DNA from 3 places in the Streptomyces sp. NPDC012474 genome. Region 2 is predicted to be linked to each of the others. Evidence: riboswitches for the same ligand, from Rfam matches in the RefSeq annotation. Region 2 holds a riboswitch; each other region holds the start of a gene.
What was found. A riboswitch is a leader RNA that binds a small molecule or an ion and turns the genes downstream of it on or off. The one in region 2 is predicted to bind cobalamin.
Positions count from the first base shown of each region.

Region 1: it holds a riboswitch for cobalamin, as region 2 does, so the genes downstream of both, ACFY9S_RS03770 (prenyltransferase/squalene oxidase repeat-containing protein) here and ACFY9S_RS25550 (ABC transporter substrate-binding protein) in region 2, are expected to answer to the same signal.
Region 3: it holds a riboswitch for cobalamin, as region 2 does, so the genes downstream of both, ACFY9S_RS28440 (energy-coupling factor ABC transporter permease) here and ACFY9S_RS25550 (ABC transporter substrate-binding protein) in region 2, are expected to answer to the same signal.

Region 1 covers NZ_JBIBEP010000001.1:840,938-850,851, forward strand. Annotated here, with positions in the region: gene ACFY9S_RS03760 (CbiQ family ECF transporter T component) at 1-737, opposite strand, end outside; gene ACFY9S_RS03765 (SCO2322 family protein) at 730-1,356, opposite strand; gene ACFY9S_RS03770 (prenyltransferase/squalene oxidase repeat-containing protein) at 1,353-2,567, opposite strand; cobalamin riboswitch at 2,678-2,816, opposite strand; gene ACFY9S_RS03775 (MBL fold metallo-hydrolase) at 2,922-3,947, opposite strand; gene ACFY9S_RS03780 (aldehyde dehydrogenase family protein) at 4,107-5,558, shown strand; gene ACFY9S_RS03785 (ferredoxin) at 5,561-5,794, shown strand; gene ACFY9S_RS03790 (TetR family transcriptional regulator) at 6,134-6,793, opposite strand; gene ACFY9S_RS03795 (glycosyltransferase) at 7,004-8,590, shown strand; gene ACFY9S_RS03800 (methyltransferase domain-containing protein) at 8,584-9,333, shown strand; gene ACFY9S_RS03805 (prenyltransferase) at 9,330-9,914, shown strand, end outside.
Region 2 covers NZ_JBIBEP010000012.1:196,926-206,839, reverse strand. Annotated here, with positions in the region: gene ACFY9S_RS25590 (EamA family transporter) at 1-677, opposite strand, end outside; gene ACFY9S_RS25585 (cupin domain-containing protein) at 775-1,347, shown strand; gene ACFY9S_RS25580 (YbaK/EbsC family protein) at 1,391-1,948, shown strand; gene ACFY9S_RS25575 (cation diffusion facilitator family transporter) at 1,950-3,014, opposite strand; gene ACFY9S_RS25570 (metalloregulator ArsR/SmtB family transcription factor) at 3,078-3,437, shown strand; partial or broken gene ACFY9S_RS25565 (4-hydroxybenzoate 3-monooxygenase) at 3,439-4,661, opposite strand; gene ACFY9S_RS25560 (hypothetical protein) at 4,684-4,806, opposite strand; gene ACFY9S_RS25555 (CoA-binding protein) at 5,070-5,498, opposite strand; cobalamin riboswitch at 5,579-5,769, shown strand; gene ACFY9S_RS25550 (ABC transporter substrate-binding protein) at 5,839-6,855, shown strand; gene ACFY9S_RS25545 (iron chelate uptake ABC transporter family permease subunit) at 6,852-7,904, shown strand; gene ACFY9S_RS25540 (ATP-binding cassette domain-containing protein) at 7,901-8,698, shown strand; gene ACFY9S_RS25535 (hypothetical protein) at 8,759-9,514, shown strand; gene ACFY9S_RS25530 (histidine phosphatase family protein) at 9,511-9,914, shown strand, end outside.
Region 3 covers NZ_JBIBEP010000015.1:47,967-57,880, reverse strand. Annotated here, with positions in the region: gene ACFY9S_RS28460 (GNAT family N-acetyltransferase) at 1-229, shown strand, start outside; gene ACFY9S_RS28455 (ABC transporter permease subunit) at 393-2,213, shown strand; gene ACFY9S_RS28450 (MFS transporter) at 2,210-3,514, shown strand; gene ACFY9S_RS28445 (protein kinase) at 3,797-5,188, shown strand; cobalamin riboswitch at 5,317-5,504, shown strand; gene ACFY9S_RS28440 (energy-coupling factor ABC transporter permease) at 5,534-6,235, shown strand; gene ACFY9S_RS28435 (energy-coupling factor ABC transporter substrate-binding protein) at 6,232-6,627, shown strand; gene cbiQ (cobalt ECF transporter T component CbiQ) at 6,633-7,382, shown strand; gene ACFY9S_RS28425 (ATP-binding cassette domain-containing protein) at 7,379-8,233, shown strand; gene ACFY9S_RS28420 (amidinotransferase) at 8,277-9,413, opposite strand; gene ACFY9S_RS28415 (maleylpyruvate isomerase N-terminal domain-containing protein) at 9,581-9,914, shown strand, end outside.

The sequences.
Region 1 (9,914 bases), on a different contig from region 2:
AGGCCGCCGAGGGTGAGGGCGGCTGTGGTGCGGCGTACGCCGGGCGGGACCTGTGCGGTACGGCCGTAGCCGCGGGCGTCCATCGCGGCGGCCAGGGCGACGGAACGCTCGAGAGCACCCTCCAGGACCGGGAGTCCCACGTGCAGCAGGCCCCGGATGCCCCGGTCCGGGCGCCCGCGCAGACGGCGTGCGGCGCGCAGCCGCTGGACGTCGGCGATCAGGCTCGGGGCGAAGGTGAGGGCGACGACGACCGCGACGCCCATCTCGTACAGGGCGCCCGGGAGGGACTTGAGGAGACGGGAGGGGTTGGCGAGGGCGTTCGCGGCGCCCACGCAGATGAGGAGGGTGGCCAGCCGCAGACCGTCGTACAGGGCGAAGGTGAGGGCCTCCGCGGTCACCTCGCCGCCGAGCCGGATGCCCTGGGCCCAGGCGGGGAGGGGCACTTCGGGGAGGGTGAGGAGGGTGTGCGTGCCCGGGATGGGGGAGCCGAGCACGATCGCGAAGACGAGGCGGATGAGGATCACGGCGAGGGCGAGTTTGACGAAGGCGCCGTAGGAGCGGGACCACGGGGTGTCGGGGCGGCGGGTGGCCACGACGTAGGCGGAGACCGTGATGAGGAGGGCGAGGAGCAGGGGGTTGGTGGTGCGGGTGGCGGCGGTGCCGAGGGCCAGCGCCCAGAGCCACCAGGCGCCGGGGTGCAGTTGGGCACGGTTCCGGCGCCGGATACCGCTAGCCACGCCGTCGTACCTGCCAGATCGCCGCCCCTCCCAGGAGCACCACCACGGCGATACCCGCGACCAGGCCCAGGGACGGCCCGCCGTCCGACGGGGAGCTCTTCTCCGCCGCAGGCTGCTGCTTCTGGGAGACCTGTTCGCCGCAGCCCTTCTCCGGATAGCCCGATATCGCACACAGGAGGGCGTTGGTGTCGTAACGCAGTGGCTTGGCCACCGCCGCCAGGGCCTCGGCCGTCGTCGCGTCGGGGGAGACCCGGGCGCAGGCCGTGCGGGCGGCGGGCGGGGATTCACCCCCCGGGGCGTCCGAGGGGGTGCCGAAGTCGATGACCAGGGCCACCCGCTTCCTGCCCTCCAGCGCGGGCGTCTTCGCGCAGATCGACGCGAAGTCGGCCGTGCCGCGCGGCCGGACCGCGCTCGCGGAGTCCTCGCTCACCGCGAAGCGGAAGCCCTGGACGTCGCCATCGGAGGGGCGGGCCAGGGACGGGCCCTGGGTGGCGTAGACCCAGCGGCCGGCGTCGCGCTCCCAGAACGACCAGTACCGGTAACCGGCGGCCTGGGCCTGGCCCGCCCCCGTGCACAGCAGGAGCGCGGCCAGGAGGAGGAGAAGGGCCCTGCGGATCACAGCTGCCGCTGCTTCTTGCGGCCGGTGAACAGGAACCCGATGCCGATGCCGGCGACCAGGCAGACGCCGACGTACCACCAGACCCCGAAGAAGTCCGAGCCGGAGTCCTCCTTCTCGTCCGAGGCGTTTGTCTTGGTCTTCTCGGCGGTCTGAGGGGCCGGGCCCGTCGCGCCCAGCTGCTTGACGAGGTCCGCGCCGCCGAAGTCACGCGGGTTCGTGCCCGTCGCGTGGGCGGCGAAGATCAGCTGGGCGTAGGCGGCCGGGCCGCTCTGCGCGGCCCAGGACGCGGAGTTCTTCTCCAGCCACCGCACGGCCTTCTCCGCCTGCTCGGTGTCCCCCCGCGCGGCGAGCGCGACGACCGCGTCGGCGGTGTTGCCGAAGTCGGGCTGCGGCTCGGCACCGGCCAGGGCGGACATGAGGTGGTTGCCGTCCTTGGCGAGGGCGGCGGTGAGGTAGCCCGCGCCGTTCGCCGCCGCCTGCTGTGGCGTCGCGGCCTTCTCGCAGGTCGCGTCGGACTTCTCGCCGGGTTCGACGACCATGCCCTTGCCCAGCGTGCCGAGCACACCGGCCGCCGTGGCGTCCGCGTTGGCGGCGAGCTTGCCCTTCTTGTCCGGCTGGAACGCGAAGGCGCCGTCGCCGTCCCCGCCACACGGCAGGGCGAGCTTCAGCAGCGCGTCGTGGGGCGACCTGCCGTCCTTCTCGACCTGCTCCGGCTTCTCGCCCGCGGCGGCGAGCGCGCCTATGACGACCGACGTCGAGTTGGTGTCGCTGGCCCCGCCGGGCGAGTAGCCCCAGCCGCCGTCCTCGTTCTGGACGGACTTCAGCCAGCCGACGGCCTTGCGCGTGGTGTCGTCGTGCCCGCCGAGCGCGGCCAGGGCCTGCACGGCCGCCGACGTGGCGTTGGTGTCGAGCATGGTCTTGGCGTCGCACGCGGTGGTGGGATCGGAGCGGTAGGAGGCGAAGCCGCCGTCCTCGCACTGCTGCCGTGTCAGCCACTCAACGGACTTCGCCGCCGGCTTCACACCCACGGTGTCCTGCGCGAGCAGCGCGAGCGACTGACGCCAGACGCCGTCGAACTTCGGGTCCTTGTCGCCGTACAGGGCGGAGGGGAACGCCTGGGACGGCGACGGGGACGGGTCGGCGGCGGCCGGGGTGGCGGCGCCGATCACGGCGACGGCGGCCAGGACCGCGGCGCTGCGGCGGACGTTCATGATCGGCGGGTGCCTCTCCCTGTGGGGGAGCCGGGCAGCACGGGACATCCCGGCGGCTCGGCTCCGTAAACCTCGACGGTGCCGCGCACCGGCGGTCTGCCGGGCACGTGAGCCGGTCACGAAACCGTACGAGGCGATCCGGCTCACCGCCGCGGTGGACGGTTTCACGGTTGCGGGTCAGCGCCGGAATTGCACCGGCTTCCCCCCGTACGGTGTGATGACGACCCGCTTACTGTACCTGCACGTGAAATTCGGCCGAGGGGGCGGCCGGGCTGCCGCCGGGGTGCCGACGTGCCCCGCTGTCGGCCCGGCCGATGCCCCCGCTCCTCGCGTTGCCCTGCGCTTGCGCCGTCTTCACGCCGCCGCGTACGTCACCGGGTCGCTCCCCGGCACCGCTTCCGCCCGGCCCAGCTTCACCAGCCGCCGCAGATGCGCCTCGGCCTCCGAGACGGCGATGGTGCGGGAACCGTACGGGATCTGGTCCCAGGGGCGGTTCCACTCCATGCGCTCGGCGAGCTGCCAGGGAGTGAGGGGCTCGGCGAGCAGCGCGAGCAGGGCGGTCAGGCGGGACTCGTGGTGGGTGAGCAACTCGCGTATGCGGGCGGCGGCGTCCGGGAACGGGTGCTGGTGGGCCGGGAGGACCTCGGCGGGGGCCAGCCGGCCGACGCGCTCCAGGGAGTCGAGGTAGTCGCCCAGGGGGTCGGTGACAGTGGTCTCTTCGGGGTCCTCGTACAGGCCGATGTGCGGGGTGATGCCGGGCAGCAGGTGGTCGCCGGAGAACAGGCGGCCACGGCCAGGGAGCTGGGCCGGGTGGGTCTCCTCCAGGTGGAGGCAGACGTGGCCCGGTGTGTGCCCCGGGGTCCAGATCGCGCGCAGGCGGCGGCCGGGCAGCTCCAGGAGTTCGCCGGGGACGATGTCGCGGTCGGGCAGGGCGGGGGAGAGGCCGGGCAGGGCGCGGGACCGGGGCGCCCGCAGCGGGGCGATGTGCTCCTCGGGAGCGCCGGCCGCGGCGAGCTTGGCCACCATGTAGGAGAACCAGCGCTCGGGACGGGCCTCCCGGGTCCGCCGTACGACCGCGGTGTCCGCCGCGTGCATCGCGATCCACGCGCCCGACGCCTCACGGACCCGGCCGGACAGGCCGTGGTGGTCCGGGTGGTGGTGGGTGATGACCACACCGTGGATCTCGGCCGCCGAGGTGCCGCAGGCCATGAGGCCCTGGGCGAGGGTGTCCCAGGACTCCGGGTCGTCCCAGCCGGTGTCGATCAGCACCGGGCCGCGGTCGGTGTCGACGACGTACACCAGCGTGTGGCCGAGCGGGTTGTCCGGGATCGGGACCCGGAGGGACCGGACGCCTCCGCCGTGGTCGGTCACCTGTGTCATGGGCTCCCCTGTCGCCGGCTCCCCGTCACTATAACTAGAACGGGTTACAGCGAGGAGTCTCCTCGTGGTGCGCGGTCCGTGGACTCCTCGGGGCGGGGCTGGTATCAGTGGGCTTACCTGATGCATCGTCAGAGAGCGTCCCCGGGGAGGCAGTCGGCCATGACCGAGCTCGTGGAACACGGACAGCTGTTCATCGGCGGGGAGTTGACCGACCCCCTGGGCCAGGACGTCATCGAGGTGGTCTCACCGCACACCGAGGAGGTCATCGGGCGCGTCCCGCACGCCTCGACGGCGGATGTGGACCGGGCCGTGGCGGCGGCCCGGCGGGCGTTCGACGAGGGGCCCTGGCCGCGCATGAGCCTCGACGAGCGGATCGAGGTCGTGGGCCGGATCAAGGACGCCATCGCCCTCCGGCACGACGAGATGGCCCGCGTGATCTCCGCCCAGAACGGCTCGCCGTACTCCTGGAGCGTCCTCGCCCAGGCGCTCGGCGCGGTGCTGGTCTGGGACTCGGCGATCACCGTCGCCCGGAACTTCACCTACGAGGAGCAGCGCGACGGTGTGCTGGGCAGGATCCTCGTACGCCGCGAGCCCGTCGGGGTCGTGGCCGCCGTGGCCCCATGGAACGTCCCGCAGTTCGTCGCCGCCGCCAAGCTCGCCCCGGCCCTGCTCACCGGCTGCACGGTCGTCCTCAAGCCGTCGCCCGAGTCGCCGCTCGACGCCTATCTGCTCGGCGAGATCGCCCGCGAGGCCGGGCTGCCGGAGGGCGTGCTGTCGATCCTGCCCGCCGACCGGGACGTCAGTGAGTACCTGGTCGGGCACCCCGGCATCGACAAGGTGTCCTTCACCGGGTCGGTCGCGGCCGGCAAGCGCGTGATGGAGGTGGCCGCCCGCAACCTCACGCGCGTGACGCTCGAACTGGGCGGCAAGTCCGCGGCCGTCGTCCTGCCCGACGCCGACGTCGGGACGGCCGTCGCGGGCATCGCCCCGGCGGCCTGGATGAACAACGGCCAGGCCTGCGTCGCCCAGACCCGCATCCTCCTGCCGCGCTCCCGCTACGACGAGTTCGCCGACGCCTTCGCCGCCGCGGCGGGCGCCCTGAAGGTCGGCGACCCGCTGGACCCGGCGACCCAGGTGGGCCCGCTGGTGGCCCGGCGGCAGCAGCAGCGCAACCTCGACTACATCCGCATCGGTCAGGAGGAGGGCGCCAAGATCCTCACCGGCGGCGGACGCCCGGCCGGCCTGGACCGCGGCTGGTACGTCGAGCCGACCCTCTTCGGCGACGTCGACAACTCCATGCGCATCGCCCGCGAGGAGATCTTCGGCCCGGTGATCTGCCTGCTGCCCTACGACGACGAGTCCGACGCCGTGAAGATCGCGAACGACTCCGACTACGGGCTCAGCGGCAGCGTGTGGACCGCCGACGTCGAGCACGGCATCGACATCGCCCGTCAGGTCCGCACGGGCACGTACTCCGTCAACACCTTCAGCCTGGACATGCTCGGCCCGTTCGGCGGCTACAAGAGCTCGGGCCTGGGGCGGGAGTTCGGGCCCGAGGGGTACGGCGAGTACCTGGAGCACAAGATGATCCACCTCCCGGCGCAGGCGTAGCGATGGGCGACCGCTGGCACGTCGAGGTCGACCGCTCCCTGTGCATCGGCTCCGCGCAGTGCCTCCACCACGCGCCGGACGGCTTCCGCCTGGACGCCGCCCGCCAGTCCCGTCCGGCCGCCCCGGACATGGACGCGAACGAGCGGGTGCTGGAGGCGGCCGAATGCTGCCCGGCGGAGGCGATCACGATCACGCTGCGTGACAGCGGGGAGGCGGTGTTCCCGCCGGAGGAGTAGCGCCCGGTAGGGCCGTTGGCGCCCGGTAGGGCCCGTAGTGCCCGTAGAGCCGGTAGCGCCCGCAGCGCCCGAAAAATCTTGGATAGTCGGGGTTGCATTCCCTTGCTGGCGTTTTATCCTGGAAATCGGCCTACGAGGCGAGTGAGGGAGTCCGACCGGAGCGGCCGACGTCGGCGGGAAGTTTCGGCTTCCGCTGGTGCCGACTGCGACGGTAGGGCTGAGAGGCCGGAAGGACGCAGGGCCGTAAGGCCGGGCGCCCGGAAGGCGACCCCCAGTACCTGATCCGGACCATGCCGGCGAAGGGAACCCGTCTCGTAGGTCCTCGTCGTGTCCGGGGGCCTACGGAGCGGCCGGTGCCGTCAGGTCGATCAGACGGCACACCGTCTCGATGTCGATCTTCACCTGGGCGATCGAGGCGCGGCCCGACAGCCAGGTGATCAGCGCCGAGTGCCAGGTGTGCTCGATGACCCGGACCGCCGAGAGCTGCTCCGGGGTCGGGTTCTCCTGGCCCATCGCGTCCAGGATGATCGCCGTCGTCTGGCGGGAGACCTGGTCGACCTCCGGGCTCACGCTGCGGTCGGCGAAGGTCAGCGCGCGGACCATCGCATCGGCCAGATGCGGCTCGCGCTGCAGTGCCCTGAAGGCCCGCATCAGTGTCTCCGCGACCCGCTCGGCCGCCGTCTCGCCCTGCGGGGGCTTCTTCCGCAGCGTGCCGTGCATGTGCTCCAACTGGTCCTGCATGGTGGCGACCAGCAGATGGATCTTGGAAGGGAAGTAGCGGTACAGCGTGCCGAGCGCCACCTGCGAGGACTCCGCGACCTCGCGCATCTGCACCGCGTCGAAGCCGCCCCGGCTGGCCAGCTGCGCACTCGCGTGCAGGATGCGGCGGCGGCGGGCCTCCTGCCGCTCCGTGAGGGGCGGGGAGACGGGGGCTGCCGCTCTGGCTTCCACCTTGGCCGGCTTGTTCACCTTGGCGCTCACCTTGGCTTCCGCGGGCATGGGTCGGTCCCGTTCCGTGACCGTCCGTGAGGACGAGTGATCACACAGCATGGCACGGTGCCGTCGTGGCGTGAATCACCTGATCCACTGCTCACAGCACCCCTACCTGCCGGTAGATTCAGAGCCTCCGAACGATCAAGTCTGAAACTTGTTCTAGATTAGCGTCCCGGCGTAATCTCGCGGGACAGTGCAGGGAGAAGGGGGCCGAGAGTGACCGCTGAGGCCAGGGAGGCCGGGGCCACGGAGGGCCCCGCTGCCGACGGCTTGCGACCGCTCAACATCGCGCTCCTCACCTATAAAGGGAACCCGTTCTGCGGCGGACAGGGCGTCTACGTCCGGCACCTCTCCCGCGAACTGGCCCGCCTCGGCCACCGCGTCGAGGTCATCGGCGCCCAGCCGTACCCCGTCCTCGACGAGGGCCACGACGGGCTGAGCCTCACCGAGCTGCCCAGCCTCGACCTGTACCGCCAGCCGGATCCTTTCCGCACGCCGGGGCGCGGCGAGTACCGCGACTGGATCGACGCGCTGGAAGTCGCGACGATGTGGACGGGCGGCTTCCCGGAACCGCTGACCTTCTCGCTGCGCGCCCGCCGCCATCTGCGCGCCCGCCGCGGCGAGTTCGACGTCGTGCACGACAACCAGACCCTCGGCTACGGCCTGCTGGGCGATGTCGGCGCACCGCTGGTGACGACCATCCACCACCCCATCACCGTCGACCGGCGGCTGGAGCTGGACGCCGCGGAAGGACGCAAGCGGCGCTTGTCGGTGCGGCGCTGGTACGCCTTCACACGCATGCAGAAGCGCGTCGCGCGAAGGCTGCCGTCCGTGCTCACCGTGTCCGGCACCTCGCAGCAGGAGATCATCGACCACCTCGGCGTCCGGCGGGACCGCATCCACGTGGTCCACATCGGCGCCGACACCGACCTGTTCTCGCCGGACCCCTCGGTGCCGGTCGTGCCGGGCCGGATCGTGACGACGTCCAGCGCCGACGTGCCCCTGAAGGGTCTGGTGCATCTCGTCGAGGCAGTGGCCAAGGTGCGGACCGAGCACCCCGGCGCCCATCTCGTCGTCGTCGGCAAGCGGCCCACCGAAGGGCCGGTCGCCCAGGCGATGGAGCGGTACGGCCTCGCCGGGGCCGTCGAGTTCGTCAAGGGCATCTCCGACGCGGAACTCGTCGACCTGGTCCGCTCGGCGCAGGTCGCGTGCGTGCCGTCGCTCTACGAGGGCTTCTCCCTTCCGGCCGCCGAGGCCATGGCGACGGGCACGCCCCTGCTCGCCACGACCGGCGGCGCCATACCCGAGGTCGCCGGCCGCGACGGCGAGACGTGCCTCGCGGTACCGCCCGGCGACGCGGGCGCGCTCGCCGCGGGCCTGGGCCGGCTGCTGGGCGACGCGGAGCTCCGCGCCCGCCTCGGCGCGGCGGGGCGTGAACGGGTCCTGCGGAACTTCACCTGGGCCAGGGCCGCTGAGGGCACGGTGGCCCGCTACCGCGAGGCGATCGACCGGGCCGGGGCTCGCACCGTCCCGCGGGCGTCCGGCCGTTCGGCCCCCTCGGCGGGTGCTGTGGCCGTAGCCACGGCAGGCACAGCAGGTGGTGCTGTCCCCGCGGCCCCGGCAGGCACAGCAGGTGGTGCTGTCCCCGCGGCCCCGGCAGGTACAGCAGGTGGTGCTGGCCCTGCGGCCCCGGCAGGTACGGCAGGTGCTGTGGGCGTAGCCCCGGCGGGTACAGCGGGTGCTGTCCCCGCGGCCCCGGCAGATGTAGAAGGCGTCAACTCCGAAAGCAGGGCCACGTGCTGACCGTCGACTTCTCCCGGTTCCCGCTCGCCCCGGGCGACCGCGTCCTGGACCTGGGCTGCGGTGCCGGCCGGCACGCCTTCGAGTGCTACCGGCGTGGCGCGCAGGTCGTGGCGCTGGACCAGAACGCCGAGGAGATCCGCGAGGTCGCGAAGTGGTTCGCCGCGATGAAGGAGGCCGGCGAGGCCCCCGAGGGCGCCACCGCCACGGCCATGGAGGGCGACGCCCTCGCGCTGCCCTTCCCCGACGAGTCCTTCGACGTCGTGATCATCTCCGAGGTGATGGAGCACATCCCGGACGACAAGGGCGTCCTCGCGGAGATGGTGCGGGTGCTGAAGCCCGGCGGGCGCATCGCCGTCACCGTCCCGCGCTACGGGCCCGAGAAGGTCTGCTGGGCCCTCTCCGACGCCTACCACGAGGTCGAGGGCGGCCACATCCGCATCTACAAGGCCGACGAGCTGGTGGAGAAGATCCGCGAGGCCGGCCTGGAGCCGTACGGCTCGCACCACGCCCATGCCCTGCACTCGCCCTACTGGTGGCTCAAGTGCGCCTTCGGCGTCGACAACGACAAGGCGCTGCCGGTGCGGGCGTACCACAAGCTGCTCGTCTGGGACATCATGAAGAAACCGCTGGCCACCCAGGTCGCCGAGCAGGCGCTGAACCCGCTGATCGGCAAGAGCTTCGTGGCGTACGCGACCAAGCCGCACCTGCCGCGTCTGGCCGACACCGGGGCGGACACCAAGTGACCACTCCCCGGACGGAACATCTGGTCCTGCCCGGGGTCCTCACCGCGGAGGAGGCCGCCGCGACCGTCGCCGGCATCCTCGCCGTGCAGCGCGAGGACGGCGCCATCCCCTGGTTCCGGGGACACCACCTCGACCCGTGGGACCACGTCGAGGCGGCCATGGCCCTCGACACGGCCGGAGAACACGAGGCCGCCGAGCGCGCCTACCTGTGGCTGGCCCGGCACCAGAACGAGGACGGCTCCTGGTACGCCGCCTACACCGACGGCGAGCCCGACGCGGTCACCGACCGGGGCCGGGAGACCAACTTCGTCGCCTACATGGCCGTCGGCGTCTGGCACCACCACCTCTCCACCGGTGACGACGCGTTCCTGGACCGGATGTGGCCGGCGGTGTACGCGGCCGTGGAGTTCGTGCTCCGCCTCCAGCAGCCCGACGGGCAGATCGGCTGGCGGCGCGACGACGACGGTACGGAGACGACGGACGCCCTGCTGACGGGGAGTTCCTCCATCCACCACGCGCTGCGCTGCGCACTCGCCATCGCCGAGCAGCGGGAAGAGCCGCAACCCGACTGGGAGTTGGCG
Region 2 (9,914 bases):
TTCGCGGCGACGTCCGCGAGGCCGACGAAGGCGAGGGCGGGCAGCGTGCGCCACGGGAAGCCGTCCGCCGGGAGGGCGGGCCCACCGCGTCGCACCGACACGAACAGCGCGAGCCCGCCCGCGGCGACGTTCGTCACCCGCTGGACGAACAGGGCGAGGAACAGGCCGGTCAGCGTCGTCGACGCCTCGGCGATCAGCGCCATCACAGCGCCGAAGCCGAACGCCGCGAGCAGGGTCAGGGCGATGGCCTGGCGCTGGACGGGGGCGCCGCGGAACTGGGGGCCGCCGGCGAGGCAGACACCTGCGACGGCGACCAGGATGCCGACGAACTGCAGTAGGCCCGGACGCTCGCCCAGCATGAGACCCACCCCGACCGGCACGGCCACACCGATCGACCCCAGCGGCGAGACCACGCCCATCGGGCCCAGCGCGAGCGCCTTGTAGAAGGCGAGCATCGCCACCGGTCCGACCAGCCCGGCCGCGACGGCGAACCACAGCTGCGGCCCCGTCTCGCTCCAGCCGCCGGTCGCCACCACGAGGGCGCCGAGCACCACCACGGCGATCGACTGCGAGACCACGACCACCGTGAGCGCCGGTGTGCGCCGGGTCAGCAGACCGCCGCCGAAATCGGCCAGTCCCCACAACAGGCTGGTGGCCAGGGCGAAGAGCGCTGTCATGGGACGGATACCTCGCAGTACAGTTCAGTGCACGATCAGGTCAACCACACCATAGTGCAGTCGGCTGTACTGTGTCATACAAAATATTGGACGGAACGTGTCGGACCTCGACCTGCTGACCCAGTCCCTGGCGCGGAGCGTCAAGCACTGGCGCGCGGTGCGCGGCTTCACCCTGGACGTGCTCGCCGCCCGGGCGGGCGTCAGCCGCGGCATGCTCATCCAGATCGAGCAGGCCCGCACCAACCCCAGCCTCGGAACCGTCGTCAAGATCGGCGACGCACTCGGCGTCAGCATCACGACCCTGCTCGACTACGAGCAGGGCCCGAACGTGCGGATCATCCCGGCCGACCAGGCCGTGCGGCTCTGGCACACCGAGGCCGGCAGCTACAACCGGCTCCTCGCGGGCACCGAGGCGCCCGGCCCGCTGGAGATGTGGGACTGGCGGCTCGTGCCCGGCGAGAGCAGCCCGTCGGACCCCCACCCCGCCGGCACGACCGAACTGCTGCACGTCACGGCGGGCGAACTGACCCTCACCGTGGACGGCGTCGAGCACCGGGTGCCCGCGGGCTCCAGTGTCCACTTCGAGGCCAACGTCCCGCACACGTACGGCAACACCGGCGACGAGCCCATGGAGATGGTCATGGCCGTCTCGGTGCCGCCCGTGACCTGACACTCCCGGACCACCGCCGGTGCGCTGTTGTTAGCGTGCGGCCATGCGCGCACCCATCGGACACTTCGACAACGCCCGGCCGGCCCCCGCCTGCCTCGCCGAGCTCACCGCCCCGGTCGCCGACGCCGTACGCCACTGGCGGGGCAGCGTCCCGGCCGAGCAGATCGTCTACGTCGACACCGACCCGGAGTGGGCCGACACCGCCACCTTCGTGGAGCACTACGGGCGGGACCTGCTGGAGCGGTCGGCGAACTGCGTGGTCGTCGCGGGCAAGCGGGGCGGCGAGTCCACGCTCGCCGCGTGCGTCGTGCTGTCCACCACCCGGGTCGACGTCAACGGCGTGGTGCGTCGGCAACTCGGTGCCCGCAAGGCCTCCTTCGCCCCGATGGACACGGCCACCGGTGAGACCGGCATGGAGTACGGCGGCATCACCCCGCTCGGGCTGCCGGACGGCTGGCCCGTCCTGGTGGACGCGGCCGTCGTCGACCTGCCGTACGTGCTCGTCGGCAGTGGCCGGCGGCGCGGCAAGCTGCTGGTGCCGGGCAAGGCGTTCGCGGAACTGCCGCATGCCGCGGTGCTGGAGGGGCTGGGGATCTCCTGAGCTACGCCGCGATGTGGTGGGCCAGGGGGAGATGGGGGTCGCTCTCGCCCGGCGCCGGTTCCGGATCCGCGTGCACCAGGGCCGCGGTCAGGCGCGGTACCGCGTGCAGCAGCGCGTGCTCGGCGTCCACGGCGATGCGGTGGGCTTCGCGCACCGTCGCGTCACCGTCCACCACGACCGCCACCTCGGCGCGCAGCCGGTGACCGATCCAGCGCAGCCGCAGCTCACCCACCCCGCGCACCCCGGGCACCTCGGTCAGGGCCCGCTCGGCCCGGTCGACCAGCACCGGGTCGACGGCGTCGAGTACCCGGCGGAACACCTCCCGGGCCGCGTCCCGCAGTACCAGGACGATCGCCGCGGTGATCAGGAGCCCGACGACCGGGTCCGCCAGTTGCCATCCGAGGGCGGAGCCTCCGGCGCCCAGCAGTACGGCCAGCGAGGTGAAGCCGTCGGTACGGGCGTGCAGCCCGTCGGCGACCAGCGCGGCCGAGCCGATGGAGCGGCCGACGCGGATGCGGTAGCGGGCCACCCACTCGTTGCCCGCGAAGCCGACGAGGGCGGCCACGGCGACCACCGGCACGTGCGCGACCGGGCGTGGATCCAGCAGCCGGTCCACAGCCGTCCAGCCGGCGAAGGCCGCGGACGCCGCGATCGTCAGCACGATCACCAGACCGGCCAGGTCCTCGGCCCGGCCGTAGCCATAGGTGAAACGGCGCGTGGCCGCGCGCCGGCCCAGCACGAAGGCGATCCCGAGCGGGACGGCGGTCAGCGCGTCCGCGGTGTTGTGCACCGTGTCCCCGAGCAGCGCCACCGACCCGGAGACGGCCACCACGGCCGCCTGGGCCAGCGCCGTCACACCGAGGACGGCGAGCGAGACCCAGAGTGCCCGCATCCCGCGGGCCGACGACTCCAGGGCGGAGTCGACCTTGTCGGCCGTCTCGTGGGAGTGCGGGGCGAGGAGGTGGGTCATCCGGTGGCGCAGGCCGCGCGGGCGCCCGTGGCCGTGCCCGTCGTCGTGCCCATGGGTGTGGCCATGAGAGTGGGAGTGCTCGTGCCGGTCGCTCACGTGGATCCCCTTCCGGTGCGCGCGAGAGTGGACGTACCCGTCCCGGGGCGCCATTATGTGCGTATGAGCGCACGCATGCACCTCTCATCTGCGCATGATGCGCATCCGCGCAGCCCCGGCGAGGAGCAGTTCGCCCTCGCGGCGGAGCTCCTCGGCCTGCTGGGCGACCGCACCCGGCTCGCCCTGCTGCACGCGCTGACCGGGGGAGAGGCCGACGTCACGACCCTCACCGAGGCGTGCGGGGCTGCCCGGCCGGCCGTCAGCCAGCACCTGGCGCGACTGCGTCTCGCGGGCCTGGTGAGCACCCGCAAGGAGGGCCGCCGGGTGATCTACGCCCTGCGCGACGGTCATCTGCGCCGGCTCGTCGACGAGGCGCTGAACGTGGCCGACCACCGCCTCCGCGACCGTCCCCCGCACGACTGAGTCAGTACCGCGCGGCCGTCCCCAGATACTGCTCGGCGAAGGCGGCCGCCGCCGCGGGCGAGGTGAACAGGCGGCGCAGCCGGGCGACGGTGGTTCCCGCGCGGAACGGGTCGCCCGCCGCCGTGCCGTGGTACACCTCGGACAGCCACTGCGAGAACTCCTGGTAGTCCCACACCCGCCGCAGGCACGCCTCCGCATAGCCGTCGAGGCCGCTGCCGTCCCCGGTGGTCAGCCGCGCGACCAGGGCGTCACCGAGCAGGAAGGCGTCGTGCAGGGCGAGGTTCATGCCCTTGGCGGCGATGGGGGCGACCAGATGGGCCGCGTCGCCGGCGAGCAGGAGCCGGCCGTGCACCATCGGCTCGACCACGTAGTCGTGCATCTCCAGGACGCGCTTCTCGATCAGCCGCCCCTCGGTCAGCGGCGGCGCACCGGCCGCCCCGAGCCGCTGCCGGAGCTCCGACCAGACACGCTCGTGCGGCCAGTTCTCCGGAGCGTCACCCGGCGGGCACTGCAGGTAGTAGCGGGTCACCTCCGGGCTGCGGGGCATCTGGCCGGCGAAGCCGCGCGCGTGGCAGCCGAACAGCACGCAGTCGGCGGACGGCGGCGCCTCGGCGAGCAGGGCCAGCCAGCCGATGCCGTAGTCGTGGCGCGCGATCCGGACCCGCTCGGGCGGGAGCGACGCCCGGCTCACCCCGCGCGCCCCGTCGCAGCCGGCGACGAAGTCGCAGTGCACTTCCTGGCGTTCACCCGTCTCGGGGCAGGTGTACGACACCCGTGGCCGGTCGGTGTCGAGGTCGTGGATCCGCACGTCACGGACCCCGAAGCGGATGTGCCCGCCCCGGACGTCGGCGTACTCGCGCACCAGGTCCGTCACCAGCAACGGCTGCGGGTAGACGAAGTGGTGACTGCCCGTCAGCCGGCCGTAGGGGAACCGGAAGCGCTCCCCGTCGAAGCGGAACTCGCACGCGGTGTGCAGCTCCGCGCGGTCCAGCAGGTGCGGGCGAGGCCCCGCTTCTCCAGGCCGCGTACGGCCCATTCCTCGATGACCCCGGCCCGCGGCCGCTGTTCGACGACATCGCGGGTCTCCGTCTCCAGCACCAGGCAGTGCACGGACGCGGCCCGCAGGATGTTGCCGACGGTCAGGCCCGCGGGACCGGCACCCACGACGACGACCGGAAAGCGTTGTGGCGCGCCGGAGTTGGCCGGCGGAACGGGGCGGGTCATGCGCACATTATGGAGGCCGGCCTCAGTGGACGGGCACCTCCTCGACGGGCACCTCCTCGATGCTCCGCTCGATCTCCCCGGCCGGCGAGGCCGAGGCCCGCGCCCAGTAGTAGACCGCCAGCGAGAACACCGTGACGACCAGCATGTCCCACCACAGTCCGAGGTGCCCCTGGCCGCCGAAGCCGCCCTGCCAGGCCCGAGCCGATGATGGAACCGACCGACGCCCACATGAGCCCGATCAGCCCGACATCCCGGCGCAGGCCGTCTCTTTCCATGGATACGGGGCCTCTCGAAGACGAACTCGGGGAGTCCGGGGAGCAAGAGGCCTCAGGTTAGGAATCGGCCGGCCGGTCGCAGGAGACGAGTTGTGCACCCTTGACCCGGTGCGGGTGTTTCCTGGGGAACGCTTCAGGATTCCTGTACGCGGTGATGAGACAGCCGTGGGATCTCGATCGCCGGGCAGCGGTCCATCACCATCTCCAGGCCCGCCGCGCGGGTCCGGTCGTACGCCGCCTCGTCGATGACACCCAGCTGGAACCAGACGCCCTTCGCGCCCTTGGTGACCGCCTCGTCCGCGACGGCCCCGGCGAGGTCGCTGTTCACGAACACGTCGACGACGTCCACGTCGAAGGGGATGTCCGCCAGGCTCGCGTACCCCTTCTCCCCGTGCACCGTCTCCGCCTTCGGATGCACCGGCACGACGCGCTTGCCGAAGCGCTGGAGCACGGCGGCCACACCGTACGCCGCCCGCTGCCGGTTCGACGACAGGCCCACCACGGCCCAGGTGTCGCCCAGCTCGGTGAGGATCCTGCGGACCGTTGCCTCGTCGCCGTACACCGGCGGCCTCCTCGAGAGTCGTGGACGAGCTGCTCTCCGGGCAACAACGCGGGACGCGCGGTGATTCCCCGGGACCTCCGTGATAACTTGCCGAGGCCAGTCGAACCCATGTACGTGGGTCAGGGAATCCGGTGTGAATCCGGAACTGACGCGCAGCGGTGAGGGGGACGGGCGGGGCCTCGGCCACTGGACTCCCTCGCGGACGTCCGGGAAGGCGCCCCGATCCGGATGAACCCGAGTCCGAAGACCTGCTGGCGGCCCCCGCGGCCGCGTGCGGCGGGGGAGCACCGTACGACCGGGCTCCGCGAATGGGCCCTCGACGCCTGAGGACTGGTTTTCCGTGCCCCTCGCCCGACCCGCCCGTGCCGCCGTCCTGCTCGCGGCCGGCTCCCTGCTCCTGACCGGCTGCGGCGGCACCGCGTCCACCGACGCCAAGCCTGCCGTCACCCTCACCAACTGCGGGCACGAGGTCCGTGTCGCGGCCCCGCCGCAGCACGCCGTGTCCCTCAACCAGGGCACCACCGAGATCCTGCTCTCCCTCGGCCTGGCCGACCGCCTCGTGGGCACGGCCACCTGGACCGACCCCGTGATGAAGGGGTTGGGGAAGGCCGAAGCCGAGGTGCCGCGCATCGCCGACAACACCCCGTCCTTCGAGCGCGTCCTGGACACCGAACCCGACTTCGTCGCCGCGTCCTTCGTCTCCACCCTCGGCAAGGGCGGCGTCGCCACCCGCGAGCAGTTCGAGAAGCTCGGCGTGCCCACCTACGTCTCCCCGTCCGACTGTGCCGGCAAGGACAACTCGGGCGGCGGCGACGGCGCACGCGACAAGGCCCTGGGCATCGACACCGTCTACGGCGAGGTACGGGACCTCGCGACCGTGTTCGGGGTGCAGGAACGCGGCGACACGCTCGTGGCCTCCCTCCGTCAGCGCATGCAAAAGGCCACGGCGGGCGCCGACGCCTCCGACGTCACCCTCCTCTACTGGTTCGCGAACTCCGAGTCGCCCTACATGGCGGGCTGTTGCGGAGCGCCCGGCATCATCACCCGCGCCCTCGGTGCGAAGAACGTCTTCGACGACACGCACGAGGAGTGGCCGCAGATCAACTGGGAGACGGTCGCCGACCGCGACCCCGACGTCCTCGTCATCGGCGATCTGACCCGCAGGTCCCAGACCGCCGAGTCCGCCGCGCGGAAGATCGCCTTCCTGGAGTCCAATCCGGTCACCAGGAACATGGACGCCGTCCGGCACAAGCGGTACGTGCTGCTCAGCGGACAGGCCATGAACCCGACCATCCGCACGGTCGAGGGCGTGGAGCGGGTGGCCGCCGGGCTGCGCCGGTTCGGGCTGGTGAAGTGACCGCCGGGAGTGTGCCGGGTGCCGGGGCCCGGCCCCGGCGGGGGAACGGGCTCGCTCTGGGCGCGGCCGGGGCGATCGCGCTCGTCGCCTCCCTCGCCGTGGCCATCACCATCGGTCCCGCCGACATCAGGGTCGCCGACGTGTGGTCCGTCGTGGCGGCCCGCCTCGGCCTCGGCGACCCGGAGCTGACGCCGATCCGGGACGGGATCGTCTGGCAGCTGCGGCTGCCCCGCACCCTGCTCGCGGCCGTGTGCGGAGCCGGTCTCGCCGTCTGCGGGGCGGTGATGCAGTCGCTGCTGCGCAACCCGCTCGCCGACCCCTTCGTGCTCGGGGTGTCCTCGGGCGCCTCCACCGGAGCGGTCCTGGTGGTCGTGCTCGGCGCGGGCGGCGGTGCCCTCTCGGTGTCCGCGGGCGCGTTCCTCGGCGCCCTGCTGTCGTTCGCGCTGGTGCTGCTGCTCAGCCACACCCTCGGCGGTACCACCGACCGGGTCGTCCTCGCGGGTGTCGCCGCCATGCAGCTCTTCTCGGCCCTCACCTCGTTCGTCGTGATGACCTCCGCCGATGCCGAGACGACCCGCGGCGTGCTGTTCTGGCTCCTCGGATCACTCGGCGGCGTCGGCTGGACCGACGTGTGGCTGTGCCTGGCCGTGCTGGCCGTGGCGCTGGTGGTGTGCCTGTCCCACGCCCGCACCCTCGACGCCTTCGCCTTCGGGCAGGACGCGGCGGCCGCGCTCGGGGTGTCCGTCGCCCGCACCCGCCTGGTGCTGCTGTGTGTCACGGCCCTGCTCACGGCCGCGCTGGTCAGCTCGGCCGGCGCGATCGGCTTCGTGGGACTGGTCCTGCCGCACGCCGCCCGGGCACTGACCGGCCCGGGGCACGCGCGGCTGCTGCCGGTCACCGCCCTCGCGGGAGCGGTGTTCCTGGTGTGGGTGGACACCCTCGCCCGGACGGTCCTCGAACCACAGGAGGTTCCGGTGGGGGTCGTGACGTCGCTGATCGGGGTGCCGGCGTTCGTGGCGGTGCTGTACCGGACGAGGAGGGCACGGTGAGCTGCGCGGACGCCCCGGCGGGAACCGGGCTGCGGGCCGACCGGGTCAGCCGCCGTGCCGACGGGCATCTCATCCTGGACGGCGTCGCCCTCGCGCCGGAGACCGGCTCCACGGTCGGCGTCCTCGGCCCCAACGGCTCCGGCAAATCCACCCTGCTGCGGCTGCTGGCCGGGCTGCTCACACCGACCTGCGGAGTCGTCACCCTCGACGGCACACCGCTGGGCGATCTGCCCCGCCGTACGGTCGCGCGCCGCCTCGCCGTCGTCGAGCAGCAGTCGGACACCCAGGTCGAGCTGACGGTCGAGGACGTGGTGCGGCTCGGCCGCGTCCCGCACCGCCGCGCCTGGACGCCCGCCGCCGCCGACGACGAGCGGGCGGTGCGTGCCGCCCTGGAACGCACGGGTCTCGACGAACGTTCCGGCCGGCTCTGGCACACCCTCTCGGGCGGTGAACGCCAGCGGGTGCAGATCGCCCGCGCGCTCGCCCAGGAACCCCGCGAGCTCCTCCTCGACGAGCCCACCAACCACCTCGACATCCACCACCAGCTCGACCTGCTCACCCTGGTCACGGGCCTGCCGGTCACCACCGTCGTCGCCCTGCACGACCTCAACCTCGCGGCGACGTACTGTGATCGGATCGTCGTGCTGTGCGCGGGGCGGGTCGTGGCGGAAGGCGCCCCGGAGGACGTCCTCACGGCGGAGCTCATCGCCGAGGTGTACCGGGTGCGGGCCGCCGTCAGCCGCGGAGGGCCCGGGGGCCGGCCCCATGTGCGGTTCCTGGGCACGCTGGGCTGAGAGGAGAGGCCGGGCACGACAGGGGGGCGATTACGCCACGGTGGCCGGAAAACACCGAACCTGCCTGCGTGTGGCCGCCCACCCGCCTACGCTCGCCTCGTGCTGCGCATCATCGACGCCCGGACCGGCGAGCCGGTCGACGCCGCCCCGGCCCGCCGGGGCCTGACCCGTGTCGCGGTGCACGCGTCCGGCTCCGACACGACGAACCTGCGGGTGCTGCTCGTCGGAGACCTGCTCGTCAGGACCCTGGAGCTCGGCGGGACACCGGTGTGGGCGCTGCTGACCGGCGGCCGCCGGCAGGCGGAGCTGCGCGCGGGCGCCGCGGCGCTCGGCATCCGCCCCTTCGAGGACAGCCCCGACGTCGGCGCCGGTCTGGGCGAGGCCCAGGTCGTCCATGTCACCGCCAGGGGCGGACAGACGCCCGACGGGGTGCGGATCGCCGTCGCGCCCGTGGAGCCGGATCCGCCCGGCCACTGCGACCCGGCCGCCCTGCGCCTCGCCCTGATCACCCGTCACCACAGCGCCCCGGTCCGGCTGGACGCGGCCGGGCTCGACGATGCCGGCGCCACCCTCGCCCGCTGGCGCGGTGCGGTCGCCCGCTGGGCACGGCAGCCCTCACGGCCGGTCCCCGACGCCGTGCGGGGGCGGCTGCGCGCCGCCTGGGAGGACGACCTGGACGTTCCCGGCGTGCTGGACGTCCTGCGTCACGTCGAGACCGAGCCGGACCTGGCCGACGGCGCCCGGTTCGAGACCTACGCCTACGCCGACCGGCTCCTCGGCCTGGAACTGACCCGCGATCTGGGAGCTCCGTCATGATCGAACGCGCCGGAGCAAGGCCGCTGCGCCGCCTGGTCGTGCTGCGGCACGCCAAGTCCGCCTGGCCCGCGGACATCGCCGACCACGAACGCCCCCTCGCCCCGCGCGGTCGCCGGGACGCCCCCGCGGCCGGGCGGGCACTGGCCGACGCCGACCTCCTGCCGGACCTGGCGCTGTGCTCCACCGCCGTCCGCGCCCGCGGGACCTGGGACCTGGCCGCCGCCCAGTGGGGCACACCCCCGCCGGTCCGCCACGACCGGCGGCTGTACGCCGCCGGCCCGGCCGGCCTGCTGGCCGTCGTCCACGAGGTGCCGGCCGAGGTGGAGACGCTGCTGCTGATCGGGCACAACCCCGGGCTGGAGGAACTGGTCCTGGCCCTCGCCGGTGACGGCCTCGACGA
Region 3 (9,914 bases), on a different contig from region 2:
CGTACGCCCCGAGCACCGGCGGCGCGGACTGGCCCGGCAACTGGTCGACGGCCTGCTGGAGTTCGCCCGGGCCGACGGCGGATACCGGTCCGCATACCTGCACACCTACCCCCACTCCCCCGGCGCGCTGGGCCTGTGGAAGGCGCTGGGCAAGGTGCTGTGCGACGAACGGGAGGAAGTGCCCGGCGGGGGCAACGGTGTAGTGCACTTCGAGATACCGTTCACCTGATGACAATGGTTTTCATATACGTGATGAGCAGTCCGGCCGCCGTCGGCACGGCACGCACCCTCACCCGTACGGGGCCCCGGCCCTGAACAGCTCGAAGACACCCTCGACGAACGGTGCGGCCGCCGCCGTGCGCGCGCTCGCGCGCAGCGGCGCCCCGGCACTGATGTGGCGGACCCTGCTCGTGGCCTGCCTGGTGTGCGGGATCGGCCTGCTGCCGTGGCTGTCGCGCACCGACCCCGCGCTGACCGTGCTCCGCGCGCGGTCGGCGGACCGCGACCCCGATCCCGAGACCCTGCGTGCCGTCCGGGACCAACTGGGCCTCGACGACGGCCCGCTGACACTGCTCGGCCGCTGGCTGGGCGGGCTGCTGCACGGGAGCGCCGGCACGTCCTGGGTGTCCGGCAGCCAGGTGCTGCCGGGCTTCGGACTGGCCCTCGGCGTGTCGCTGCTGCTGATGGCCGGGGCCCTGGCGGTCGCCGCGGCGACGGCGGCCGCCGTCTGCGCCCCTACGCTCCGGCTGGGCGCGCGGGGCCGGCTCGCCGACCGTCGTCCCGGCGGGACGGCGACGGCCGTGCTGGCCGCGCTGCCCGAGTTCCTCGTCGCCTCGGTGCTGGTGTCGGTGATCGGTGTGCAGCTGGGATGGCTGCCGGCCCTGGGCTGGTACGGGCCGCAGTGGATGGTGCTGCCCTCGCTCGCCATCGGCCTGCCCGCCGGAGCGGTCCTGGGGCGGCTGCTCGACGACCTGCTGCCCGGGGCGTTCGGGGAGCCCTGGGCCATGGCGGCCGCGGCACGCGGTGTCCCGCCGACGTCGGTGGCGCGGCAGGCGGTGCGCCGCTGCGTGCCCGGACTGCTGCCCAATGTGGCGCTGTTCGTGGTCGGACTGACCGGCGGCTCGGTCGCCGTCGAGCAGGTCTTCGACATCCCGGGCATCGGCCGGCTCACCCTGCACGCCGCACTCTCCCAGGACCTGCCCGTCCTGCAGACCGGCACCCTCGCCCTCGTCCTGCTCGCGGCCTCCGCGGGCGTCCTCGCCCGGCTCGCCGCCCGGCTGCTGGTCGGCCCGGCGCTGCGCGACGGCGCCCTGCAGTCCCTGCACCGGCCCCGGCCGCCCGCGCCCCGCACGCTCCCCCTGCTCTACGCGGGGCTGCTGGCCGCCGTCGTCGGGGCCGGGCTGCCCCGCGACCCGATCGCCCTGGACACCCTCGCCCGGCTGCAAGCCCCTTCGCCGCAGCACCCCTTCGGCACCGACGCGCTCGGCCGCGACGTCCTCGCCCGGATCTCCCACGGCGCGCTGACCACCCTCGGCACCGCCCTCGCGGTCAGCGCCGCCGCCCTCGTCACCGGGCTGCTGCTGGGGCTGCTCCCGAGGTTGTCCGGGCCGCTGGTCGACACGCTCAGCGCCGTACCGCCCGTACTGGCCGGACTCCTCGTCACCGGCGTCATGGGCAGCGGCCCCTGGACACCCGCGTTCGCCGTGGCCGTCGTGGCCTGGTCCCCGCTGGCCGCGCACACCTCCTCCCTGCTGCGCCAGGAACGCGCCACCGCCCACCTGGCGGCCACCAGGGCGCTGGGGGCCGGCCGCCTGCACCTGCTCGTGCACGAACTGCTGCCCGCCGTCGCGCCCCCGGTCGCCCGGCACGCCCTGCTCCGGCTCCCGGGCATCGCGCTGAGCCTGGCCGCGCTCGGCTTCCTCGGCCTGGGCGCCCAGCCGCCGTCCCCCGACTGGGGCCTGCTGCTCTCCGAGAACCAGCCGTACGCCGAGCGTGCCCCGTGGGCCGTCCTCTTCCCCGCCGCCGTACTCGCCCTGCTCGGGGCGCTCGCGGTGACGGCCGCCGGCGGCGTACGGCTGCCCCGACGGCGCACGCGGCCCGCCGGCCCGGCCGGAACGCCTGCCGGAACGCCCGTGCCGGCCCCGCCGCGGCGGCCGGAACGCACCGTTGCCCGCCTGACCTCCGTGTCCGCCCCACCGACGGAAGAACGATGACCGACCTCCTCTCCCGTGTGCTGTCCCGCCGGACCGCCCGAACGTCCGACGCCGCCCCGCCCAAGGGCCCGCGTGAGAGCACCTGGCGGCTCTGCAAGGAACTGTCGCCGCTGCTGCGGCTGCTGATCCTCACCCAACTCGCCTTCAACATCGGCTTCTACGCCGTCCTGCCGTTCCTCGCCGAGCACCTCGGCACCGCGATCGGCATGGCGGGGTGGCTGGTCGGCTTCGTGCTCGGGCTGCGCACCTTCAGCCAGCAGGGGCTGTTCGTGGTCGGCGGCTGGCTCGTCGACCGGTTCGGGGTGCGGCCCGTCGTACTGGCGGGCTGCGTGCTGCGGATCGCCGGGTTCGCGTGGCTCGGCTACGCGGAGGCGAGTTGGACGGTGATCGGGGCGGTGCTGGTGATCGGTTTCGCGGCCGCGCTGTTCTCCCCGGCCGTGGAGTCCGAGGTGGCCCGCCAGGCGGTGACCTGGGAGGAGGACGGGCGCGGCCCGCGCACCCGTGTCCTCGCCCTGTTCAGCGTGGCGGGCCAGGCCGGGGCGTTCGTCGGGCCGCTGCTCGGCGCGCTGCTGCTCGCCGTCGGCTTCCGCACCGCGTGCCTCGCCGGTGCCGCGGTCTTCGTGCTCGTCCTCGCCGGGCACCTGTGGCTGATGCCGCAGCACATCCCCGGCCGGGTCCGCGTCCGGGAGCGGGGCGGGGCCCGCGTCCTGCTGCGCAACCGCCGCTTCCTCGCCCTGTGCTGCGCCTACGGCACCTATCTGCTCGCCTACAACCAGCTGTACCTCGCCCTGCCGGACGAGGTGCAGCGCGCGGCGGGCTCCCAGGCGCCGTTGTCCTGGCTCTTCGCGCTGTCCTCGGTGCTGGTGGTGTTCACCCAGCTGCCGGTGACCCGCTGGGCGGGCGACCGGCTCGACCTGCGCCGCTCCATGAGCGCGGGGCTGCTGCTGATCGCGTCCGGATTCGTGGTGGTGGCCGCGGCCCGCCCGGCCGGCTGGACGGGCACCTCCGGGCTGCTGCCGGCCGCCGGTTTCGTGATCTTGCTCACCGTGGGGCAGATGCTGGTCGTGCCCGCCGCCCGCGCCTGGGTGCCCGACCTCGCCGAGGAGGGCCGGCTCGGGCTCTACATGGGTGCGCTGTCGTCCGTCTCCGGGCTGATCGTCCTGGCCGGCAGCGCCGCCACCGGCTTCCTGCTCGACCTGGGACTGCCGGCCGCCGTGCCGTGGCTGGTCCTCGCGGCCGTACCGGCCCTGGCGGTGGTGGTGCTGCCGCGCCGGGAGAAGGGAGCGGGCGCGGCGGCTTGAGGCGGCGCCGGCGCCCACGGCAACGGGGCGCGCGGGACCTTCACTCCGGCGGGCGACCTCCTCGCTCCGGGATTTCCGAGACCGCACCCTTCGAGGACACCGTTGCGGCGATCGGCGGCCACGCCACGCCAGTATCCTTAGTCGGCTGCGGAACCCCCCACCAACCCCCGTTCGAAAGCGGGGAGTTCGGCCTGCGGCAACGACCTTCCCACACGCATGAGACGAGGACGAGTGCTGCTAGCTGGCCGCTACCGGCTGGATGTTGAGATCGGGCGCGGTGGAATGGGAGAGGTCTGGCGTGCGTACGACGAGACGCTCGCCAGAGCGGTGGCCCTCAAGCTGCTGCTGCCCCAGGACACCGACGCCACGGCGACCTCCCGGTTCCGTCTGGAGGCGCAGACCGCCGGGCGTCTCAACCACCCCAACGTGGTCGGCGTCCTGGACTTCGGCGAGTACGACAACCGGCTGTACCTGGTGATGGAGCTGGTCGAGGGCGACAGCCTCGCCGGGGTGCTGTCCAACTCCGGCAGGCTGCCCGCCGAGCAGGTGGCCCGTCTCGCCGCGCAGGCGTCCGCGGGGCTCGCCGCCGCGCACGGGCAGGGCATCGTGCACCGGGACGTCAAACCCGCCAACCTGCTGCTGGACGCCCACGGCACGCTGAAGATCGGCGACTTCGGCATCGCGCGCTTCCTCGACGATCCCGGCGCCGCGCTCACCGCCACCGGCCAGATCATCGGCACCGGCCTCTACCTCGCGCCCGAACGGGCCCTGGGAAAGCCCGCGGGGCCCGCCTCCGACATGTACTCCCTGGGCTGCGTGCTCTACCAGCTCCTCAGCGGCCGCCCGCCGTTCCAGGCCGACACCGCCGTCGCCCTGCTGCACCAGCATCTCGACTCGGCACCCGTGCCGCCCCGCGAGCTCGGCGTCGCCGGCCTTCCCCCGGCGTTCGAGAACTACCTCCTCGGACTGCTCGCCAAGCAGCCCGAGGACCGGCCCACCGCGGAGCAGGCCGCCGAGTGGTTCGCCGGGGGCGCCTGGCGGGGTCTGCCCGAGCCGCTGCCGGAGGTCTCACCGCCGCTGCGGCCGAACCCCTCGTCCGCGCCGGCGCACGCCGGGCCCGCCCCGTACGCTGCCGCCGAGACCAGCCACCCGACCACGTACGCGCTGCCGGCGACCACGGGGCACCGCACCGCGGCCCGGGCGGCCCAGGCGGGGCGTTCGGGCCGCTCCCGCGGGCGCGGCGGGCTCGGCAGCAGGTCGAGAGTGGCCGCGACGGCCGCCGCAGCGGCGCTGTTCCTCGCCGCGATGCTCCTCGGCATGCGCTGGTTCTCGCCCGACACGACCGCCGAGGGCACGGAACCCGACGCGTCCCCGACCACGAGCAACCCTGCGGCCACCCCGTCCGGCGACTCCGCCCCGCCCGTCACCTCCGACCCGGAGGCCGGCCGGCAGATCGCCACCACACCGACCAGCGGCACCGTGGCCGAGGTCACCCCGTCCACGCCGCCCGCCTCCCCCACCCCTCCCCCACCGGCGACCGGCGCCGCGACTCCGGAGCAGGGGACGGGCGACCCCGGACCGGAGCAGCCGCAGCCGGAGAAGCCGGTCCAGGCCGGGGAGGACGGTCAGGGCGACGACGGCGGCGACGGGGGCGACGACGGGGGTGACGACTGACCGCGGGCCCCGAAGGTCCTTGCACCTGAGGCCCGGAGCACGTGGATCAGCCGGGGGATGCGCCGGTGTGCGAGCGGGCGCCCCCTCGCGCGCCCCTTGGGCGGCTTGTCATCGCCCTTACCCCGGCCTTATTGTCACCAGGCCTTGGTGAACGGGAAATCCGGTGTGATGCCGGTGCGGCCCTCGCCACTGTGAATCGGGAAGTCCGGCTCCAGCCCCTGAACGGGCAGCCACTGGGTCCTTGCGGCCCGGGAAGGCGGAGTACGGGCGGTGGTACCCGTCAGCCAGGAGACCGGCCAAGGCGCGTCAACCATCCACGAGGTGCTGGAGAGGGTCTGCTGAGCCATGCACATAGCCGAGGGTTTCCTTCCTCCGGCGCACGCGGTCGCCTGGGGCGCCGCGTCGGCGCCGTTCGTCGTCCACGGAGTCCGGTCGCTCACCCGTGAAGTGCGCGAGCACCCCGAGAGCACCCTGCTCCTCGGGGCGTCCGGCGCCTTCACGTTCGTCCTGTCCGCCCTGAAGCTGCCGTCCGTCACCGGCAGTTGCTCGCACCCCACCGGCACGGGCCTCGGAGCCATCCTGTTCCGGCCGCCCATCATGGCGGTACTGGGCACCATCACCCTGCTCTTCCAGGCGCTGCTGCTCGCGCACGGCGGCCTGACCACGCTCGGCGCCAACGTCTTCTCCATGGCGATCGTCGGGCCCTGGGCCGGATACGCCGTCTACGCGCTGCTGCGGCGCTCCAACGCGCCGCTGATGGTCGCGGTGTTCTCCGGCGCTTTCGTCGCCGACCTCTCCACCTACTGCGTCACCAGCGTGCAGCTGGCGCTCGCCTTCCCCGACCCGGGCAGCGGATTCCTGGGCGCGCTCGCCAAGTTCGGTTCCATCTTCGCCGTCACCCAGATCCCGCTCGCGGTGAGTGAGGGTCTGCTGACCGTGCTCGTGATGCGGCTGCTGGTGCAGTCCAGCAAGGGCGAACTGACCCGGCTGGGCGTGCTCCTCTCCAGGAAGCAGTCCCGGACCGAGAGCGAGGCGGTGTCCCGATGAGCAGGAACACGAAGATCAACCTGGTGCTGCTGTTCGCGGTGGCCGCGCTGGCCGTGCTGCCCCTGGCGCTGGGCCTCGGTGACCACAAGAAGGAGCCGTTCACGGGCGCCGACGCCGAGGCCGAGACGGCGATCACCGAGCTGAAGCCGGACTACGAGCCGTGGTTCTCGCCGCTGTACGAGCCACCGTCCGGCGAGATCGAGTCGGCGCTGTTCTCCCTCCAGGCGGCCCTCGGCGCCGGAGTCCTCGCCTACTACTTCGGCCTGCGCCGGTGCCGCCGGCAGGGCGAGCAGCGGGCGCTGGACCGGGAAGGCGAACGGCGGGCGCCGGAACGGCAGGCCGGCAGCGCACCCGCCGGCGCCGCAGGGAAGTCCGCGGCGGAACGGGACTGAGCCCGGTGCTGCCGATCGACGCGGCGGCGCACAGCAGCCGCTGGCGCCGCCGTCATCCCGTGGACAAGGCCGTGCTCGGGCTCGGCCTCACCGTGCTCGCGATCTCCCTGCCGCCCTGGCCGGGTGCGGCCCTGGTACTCCTGACCGCCCTGGCGGTGCTGCTGGGGCCGGCCGGTGTGCCCGGGCGGCGGCTGTGGCGGGCCTACCGGGTGCCGCTGGGCTTCTGCGCGACCGGCGCGCTCACGCTGCTCGTCCGGGTGGGCGGGCCCGGGGGGTTCGTCTCCCTCGCCGGGGACGGGCCGGTGCGGGCCGGGGAGTTGCTGCTGCGGACCTCGGCGGCCTCGCTGGGCGTGCTGCTGTTCGCCTTCACCACACCCATGTCCGACCTGCTGCCCCGCCTGGTCCGGGCGGGGATCCCCGCGCCGGTCGTCGACGTGGCGCTGGTGACGTACCGGATGAGCTTCCTGCTGCTGGACTCCGTGCGCCGCATCCGGGAGGCCCAGGCGGCCCGGCTCGGTCACACCAGCCGGGCCGCTGAGTGGCGTTCCCTGGCCGGGCTCGGCGCCACCGCGTTCGTCCGGGCCTTCGACCGTGCCGCCCGTCTCCAGGCCGGACTCGCCGGGCGCGGCTATGACGGCACCCTGCGCGTCCTGGTGCCGGAGGCGCGGGTCTCCGTCCGCTTCACGGCCGCCAGTTGCGCGCTCCTAGCGACGCTGGCCGCCCTCACCTTCGTACTGGAAAGGCCGCTGACATGAGCGAGCCGGCCCTCGTCGCCCTGCGGGGCGCCTCCTACGCCTACGAGGACGGCCCCACCGTGCTCAGCGGGCTCGACTTCGAGATACACGAGGGCCGCGCGCTCGCGCTGCTCGGCCGCAACGGCAGTGGCAAGACCACGCTGATGCGGCTGCTCTCCGGCGGACTGCGGCCGCACGAGGGCCGGCTGACGGTCGAGGGGCGGCCGGTGGCGTACGACCGCCGGGGTCTGACCCGGCTGCGGACCACCGTGCAGCTGGTGGTGCAGGACCCGGACGACCAGCTGTTCGCGGCGTCCGTCGAGCAGGACGTGTCGTTCGGGCCGCTGAACCTCGGCCTGGACGGCACTCAGGTGCGGGCGCGGGTGACGGAGGCGCTCGCCGCGCTGGACATCACCGCGCTGGCCGACCGGCCCACCCATCTGCTCTCCTACGGCCAGCGCAAGCGCACCGCCATCGCGGGCGCGGTCGCCATGCGGCCGCGCGTGCTCGTCCTGGACGAGCCGACGGCCGGACTCGACCCCGACGGCCAGGAGCGGCTCCTGAGCACCCTCGACGGACTCCGTGCCGCCGGCACCACGGTGGTGATGGCCACCCATGACGTCGACCTCGCCCTGCGCTGGGCCGACGACGCCGCGCTCCTCACCCCGTCCGGCGTGCGCACCGGACCGGCGGCCACGGCACTGGCCCGCCCGGATCTCCTCGGTGAGGCGGGGCTGCGCCTGCCCTGGGGCGCCGCGGCGGCGGAACTCCTGCGCGCGCGGGGGTGGTTGGCGGAGAGCGAGCCGGGACCGCGCACGCCGGAGGAACTCGCCGCTCTCGTGGGCGAACGGCTCGGGACGTCCGGAGGATGAGGGTGGTCACCCCTCCCTGTCTCAGCGGAGGGGGACGGCACGGTCAGTCGACGTAGGACTGGAGCGGACCGCGGCGCCGGACGTCGAGGGTCGCGCAGTGGAACGAGCCGCCGAAGGGGGCGTAGTGCAGCAGGTCGCACGGGATCGGCTCGAAGCCCCACCTCTCCAGCGCGCGCAGCATCCCGGTGTGGTGCCGCTCCGCGATCACCTGCTTCTCGTCGAGCATGAGCACGTTCATGCTGAGCCACTTGCCGCACATCGAGGTGAGCTTGAGCAGCCGCTCGTCGATCGGGTCGGGTTCGGGAGCGACCAGGACGTCCCAGGAGCTGAGGACGTCCGGCAGGCGGTCGGCGTCGATGTACTCGGGGTTGATCAGCACCTTCCCCGGCGCGAGCAGGACGAAGGTGGTGTCGATGTGCATGGGTGTGCGGCACCGGCTCTCGATCTCGTGGATGCGGTACTCCGGGCCGAGGTGTCGGCGCAGCCAGTCGATGCCCATCGCGTTGGTGACGTTACTGCGGGTGACGAACAGGTCCCGTCCGGCCCGGACGAAGTCCGCCGCGTCGAAGACGGGTTCGAACTCGGTGAGGATGTACCGCATGGGCTCGCCCGGCCCCGGGACACGGAAGTGCTGGTCGAACAACTCGTCGGTGAGCTGTGGCCTGGGTGCCGCCGTCCAGCGCGCGCCGCGCCGGAAGTAGTCCTTGAGGACGGGGCGGTAGGAGTGCGTCTCGAAGTACCGGCACGGCCACGCCATCGGTGTCTCGATGATCTCGTCGCCGATGACGAGCATGCTGTCGCGCGGGCAGGTGTTGCAGAAGCCGCGCGAGGTCCAGTCGGGAGTGCCGAAGCGGCGCCGGTGGTCGACCGCCTCAGGTCGCCTGACCGTGACGCCGAGGGACTCCAACAGGGCGACGAAGGCGTCGATCTCCTGCTGCGCCTGCTCGACGAGCAGCCGCGGGTACCGGAAACCGGCCGCGAGCCCCTGCAACCGCCCGGCCCACGGTGGCACGTTGCAGGTCACCACCGCGTGGTCGGAGGGGATCGTCGCGCCCTCCAGACGGCCGACGATGATCTCCTCCAGCGGATCCCACTCGGTGTGCGAACAGACCGGCGACACCAGCGGCTCCGCGCCCCTGTCGGCCGAGGGAGGTGCTCCGGGATTCTGCAGGACGCTCATGCTCACCCCTCTTCGGATCGCAAGCCATGTGCCGGGCCGCGACTGCGGGATCACTCGACGTGGCCGGTGGGAGTCGCGCGCATCAACGCTCGCGACACTCCCGGCATACCTCCGGATGCCCGCACATGCGCTTGTCCACGCTCACCGCACCGCACTACCTTGCCGGGGTGGATCTCTTCTCACGGACCTGGACGGCGTTGCGAGCGGCGGTGGCCGGTCTCTCCGACGAGGACTTCGGGCGGCCATCCGGCTGTACGGGCTGGCTGGTGCGGGACCTGGTGTGCCATCTGATCGTCGACGCCCAGGACGTCCTGATCACCCTGGCCACCCCGTCCGACCGGGAACCGACCCGTGACGCGCTGACGTACTGGCACATCTCCGACACCCCGCCCACCGGTGACGATCCGCTCGACGCGCTGACCGTCCGGCTGGCCGCCGCCTACGAGGATCCGCAGCTGCTGAAGTTCCAACTGGACGACGTCGGTTCCGCCGCCGGGCGCG